Regions from separate parts of the Paenibacillus larvae subsp. larvae genome, predicted to be linked through region 2. Evidence: predicted binding sites of a transcription regulator. Region 2 holds the regulator's gene; the other holds the start of a gene.
What was found. The regulator NrdR, encoded in region 2, represses ribonucleotide reductase genes. The targets are predictions, from matches to a motif close to AACACNATATATNGTGTT.
Positions count from the first base shown of each region.

Region 1 (2,407 bases), 1.8 Mb from region 2:
ATGATCGGGTTGAAATACCAGCTGTTGGACATCTGATTGTAATATTCCATGAATACAACACCAGGTTCGGCGGATTTCCACGCAGATTCAATAATGGTGTGCCATACATCGCGGGCACGAACAGTGCGGTAATGCTTCACTTCTTTCCCTAGCGCCTTCCATGCATCCAGATTGCCGTCCCATTTCTCGTTATATTCGGGGTCCGTAGTATCCGGGAAAACAAGTTCCCAATCCAGATCTTCCTTAACAGCTTTCATGAAACTGTTGCTTATACAAACCGACAGGTTCGCGTTGGTAATTTGCCCCATCGTCTGCTTGATGGTTATAAAATCAAGCAAATCAGGGTTCCAATCGTTGATCATCAGCATCAGGGCACCCCTGCGGCTTCCCCCTTGCTCAATCAGTCCGGTTGTATAGCTGAACAATCCTCCCCACGAAACAGCACCGCTGGAAGATCCGTTTACGCCTTTCACAATCGCACGGCGCGGGCGAAGAGAGGATAAGTTAATACCTACTCCGCCTCCCCGTGACATAATTTCCGTCATCTCGGATAAGGTGGCCATAATACCGCCTCGGCTGTCGTGAGGTGACGGAATTACGTAACAGTTAAATAAGGTCAACTCATCACTTGCGTCCGCTCCTGCTGCAATACGCCCGCCCGGAACCAGCTTCCATTCGTCAAGAATATAACGGAACTTTTCCGTCCATTCCTGTCTTTTTGCATCTGTTTTTTCGACGGACGCCATGGCCTTGGCCAAACGGTCCCACATTTCATCCGGAGTTTTTTCTATATTAAGGGTCAGTTTTTCCACATCGGATTCAACCAGTTCACCGCTTCTCGTTTTGACGGTCACTTTCTTGCCTTCGCGGCTGGCTACTTCCCCTACTTCTTTAGTCGGGAATTTTGGATCATCTTTGGTCAGGACCAGTACGGTATCCCCTACTTTTGTCTCGTTGGAGTCCGCATTTTTCATCGCATAGCGGTCCAAAAAGATTTTCTCACTTAGTCCTTCCAGTCTTGGCTTCGTTTTCAACAACAACACCCTCCCAAGTAAAGTGCTTTCCTGCATGTATTGTGCACCGGTTTTGCTGTGTTTGATCACCTTATGTAACAAGCACAACATATTGTGTGCAGTTCCCATTATACAATACTATATCTAGTAATTTCGAATATAGTGTCCATGAATATGACTTATTTTCATGGGATAGAGTCCGAACAATCTTGTTTTTTCTTCCCTTTGCTCCCTATTTCACCGGACTCATTGAAAGCTTATGTTTCCCCGCTTCATGCAGGGTTTATTCCCCGTAAAGTCATAGACTTTTATTATATCGTGCCGGAATCAAATAATATAGGGGAAATCCTCTGGAAATTACGGGGAATAAAGCCGTCGGAAACTTTTGACAGACGGACGGCACATTTGCTACTTTAAAACATATATACTTCCACAGTAAATCTGTGGTGACCCCAACCAGAAGCAAGAAATGGAGGCGAGTCCCATCCTTTATCTGTACAACAACCATATCGTGCCCGAAGAAGAAGTTGCCATCTCTCCGAAAGACCGGGGATATTATTTTGGCGACGGACTTTATGAGGTATTCCGGATTTACCAAGGCCGTTTATTTGAAAAAGAGTCCCATCTGGCAAGGCTGCAGAGGACAGCTAAAGATCTCCGCATTACGACCCCGGTCACGCTGGAGGAGCTTTCCGGCCAATTGGAGCAGCTGACAGTAGAGAACGGCACCAAAACCGGCATCTTGTATATTCAAATTACCAGGGGAGCAGCTCCCAGAACCCATAGCTTTCCTTCTGAAGGAACAAAGCCTGTTGTCATGGCTTACTGCCAGGATATGGAACGACCCACGGAACAGTTGGAACAAGGAGTAGCGGCTATAACGGGCGATGATATCAGATGGCTCCGATGTGACCTGAAAACTTTGAATCTGCTTCCCAATGTGCTGGCTAAGCAAGCGGCGGCTGACCAGGAAGCGGATGAAATTATTTTCCACCGCAGCGGCATCGTTACGGAGTGCAGTTCCAATAATGTGATGATGGTGAAGGACGGGATCGTCCGTACCCATCCCGCCAACCATCTAATTCTTCACGGCATCACAAGGGCAGTAGTACTGCGTCTGCTTCACCAGCAAGACATTCCTGTTGAAGAGGCTCCCTTTACATTAAAAGAGCTGGGCAGTGCTGATGAGGTATTCATAACCGGTACAACCAGTGAAGTAACGCCGGTTACAGAAATTGACGGCATTCCGGTCGGAAAGGGAATACCGGGTCCTGTCACCCGGAAAATTCAGCAGGCTTTTGAGGCAGCTATTAACTGACTGCGCTCCTAAAGAGAATAAACCTCATGCATTCCCTAAGCAGGGAATTGACATGAGGTTTTTATCATTCATCTAT
Region 1 is NZ_CP019687.1:4,285,244-4,287,650, reverse strand. Features, by position in the region: gene BXP28_RS22295 (adenosylcobalamin-dependent ribonucleoside-diphosphate reductase) at 1-974, opposite strand, end outside; gene dat (D-amino-acid transaminase) at 1,483-2,331, shown strand.
Region 1: the regulator NrdR is predicted to act here: its motif matches at 1,115-1,132, upstream of BXP28_RS22295 (adenosylcobalamin-dependent ribonucleoside-diphosphate reductase).

Region 2 (2,407 bases):
TCCGTTCCGGGCCAGAGGCCAAGACGTTCCAGGCGCCCTTCCTCTTTTACTACGCTTAATTTCTCGGCATATTGTTTCATTTCTTTTACGGTTTTTGGAGGTCCGTCAAATCCCGCTTCTTTCAGCAAATCTTTGTTATAAAAAAGCATGGTAACATGCATCGCAATTGGAAGCGCATACGTTTTTCCATTGTATTGGGACGTGGATAATGCCGAAGGAATAAAATCATTCAAATCCACATTTTCCTTTTTGATATAGTCATCAAGCGGAAGCATTGCCCCCTTGACTCCCCATGAGGCCACGTTCTGACCGAATTGGGACGCAAGGTCCGGAGGATTTCCTCCTGTAATAGCCGTCAGCTGCTTTTGATAGTCACTTTGACTCAGCCCCTTCACCTGTATCTCTTTGTGTGTATCATTGAATTCTTTAATCAGTTTTTCCAAGGCATCCGCTTCCGGCCCTGTCCAGCCATACCAGAAATTCAAGGTTACTTTCTCCTCTTTGCTGCCCGAACAGCCTGTCAAGGCAAGAAATGAAAGTAACAAAAGCGATAGAACAATCAGGCTAACTTTTCTCCGCATACCGCTTTCCTCCCCCGCTGGGTTATGAATAAGTTTGAAATGGATTTTGTTATTAGGTTATTGCAGATGCCTGTACTAGATGAATGTTTTGGGAACATTTTTTTATTTGGCAATTAGCCGCTGATTTTCCCCATCCCTCCTTTTGTGCTTTTTTCCATTTCCTTCTTGTTCTATCAAACTATCCGGTTTTTCTTATTCATACATTAAAACTTTGAAAAAAAGAAAAGGGAAGTCTTAATGAAAACTTCCCACTCTTACAAATCTTTTTACTATATATCAGTTTCATTTCCTCTGCCCAGCAGTTCGTTCAATTCTTTCATGAACATACTGATATCCTTAAATTGGCGGTACACCGAAGCAAAACGGATATAAGCCACTTCGTCAACAGGGTATAATTGTTCCATAACAAGCTCGCCTATCTCCCGGCTGTCTACCTCCGGTTTGGCCATATTGCGCACCCGCATTTCTACTTCGGTTACGATCTGTTCCAGCTGGTCTACAGACACCGGACGCTTTTCACAGGCCCGGACTAATCCGCGCAATATTTTGTCACGATTAAACTCTTCACGGCTGCCGTCTTTCTTTACTACCATTAAAGGTGTTTCTTCTACCATTTCAAAAGTAGTAAACCTGCGCATGCATTTCTCGCATTCCCGGCGCCGTCTTATGGACTTATTATCGTTGGCGGCTCTTGAATCCAGGACTTTCGTACCCAGGTGGTCACAGAAAGGACACTTCATAGTTATCCTCACCCCTATCCTTTATTTAATTCGAATTTCCCATATGTTGCTTGTCATGTTCTTAATAAGATCGCACATAATACAGTTACCAACGACAAGGAGGTGAACAGACATGGGTACAGGACAATCTCGTAGCAGTAACGTATTAGTTGTTCCTCAAGCAAATGCTGCGTTGGACCAATTGAAATACGAAGTAGCTCAAGAGCTTGGTATCGTCATTCCTCAGGATGGATACTATGGCAACATGGCTACTCGTGACACTGGAGCGATTGGTGGTCACATCACTCGCCGCTTAGTTCAAATCGCCGAACAGCAACTTTCCGGTACACAAGGTAGCCGATAACAAAACCGTTGCTGACTAAGCTAAAGCAGGGGAAGAGAAGCCGTATGCTTCTTTCCCTTGCTTCTTTCCATTAATATCGGCATAGGAAAGCTCACTTTTATATACTTTTATATACTTTTTGATATTTTGTATAGTAATACAATACCTTTTGGACATAGTGGCGGGTTTCTCCAAAAGGAATATTGCTAATGCCGTCCTTTGTACCGTCCCATATTTGATTTTTCTTCCATTTGTTCACATTTCCCTGTCCTGCGTTATAAGCGGCGATAGCATACAGCATATTTCCATCGTACATTTCTTTTAAATAGCTCAGATACCAGGCTCCCATGCGAATATTGACATCTACTTTAGTAAAATCACTAAGAGGGATATTCGTTTGTTTATGAATCCATTCGGCTGTTTCCGGCATAATCTGCATGATTCCCATAGCTCCGACTTTAGATACGCTTTCCGGAGAAAAGTTCGTTTCAACACGAATAATAGCAGCAAGTACCAGAGGGTCCATATTATGCTCTGCCGCGCTTTGTTTTATTTCGTTCTGGTAGGAAATCGGGTAAATTCTTTTTCCGATAAATTCACTATTATAGAATAGTATAAACAAAAAAACGATCAGCAAAAGAGCAAAAACTCTCTTTTTTCGGAGAAATCTCATGTAAGCCCCTTCCTCTTCCAAAATTCGTCCAATTGACGTTCTGTTTCTAAGAGATCCCCTTGGTTTTCTATAAGTATATCAGCTCGTTTTT
Region 2 is NZ_CP019687.1:2,473,499-2,475,905, forward strand. Features, by position in the region: gene BXP28_RS12900 (ABC transporter substrate-binding protein) at 1-581, opposite strand, end outside; gene nrdR (transcriptional regulator NrdR) at 851-1,321, opposite strand; gene BXP28_RS12910 (alpha/beta-type small acid-soluble spore protein) at 1,434-1,664, shown strand; gene BXP28_RS12915 (lytic transglycosylase domain-containing protein) at 1,762-2,316, opposite strand; gene coaE (dephospho-CoA kinase) at 2,313-2,407, opposite strand, start outside.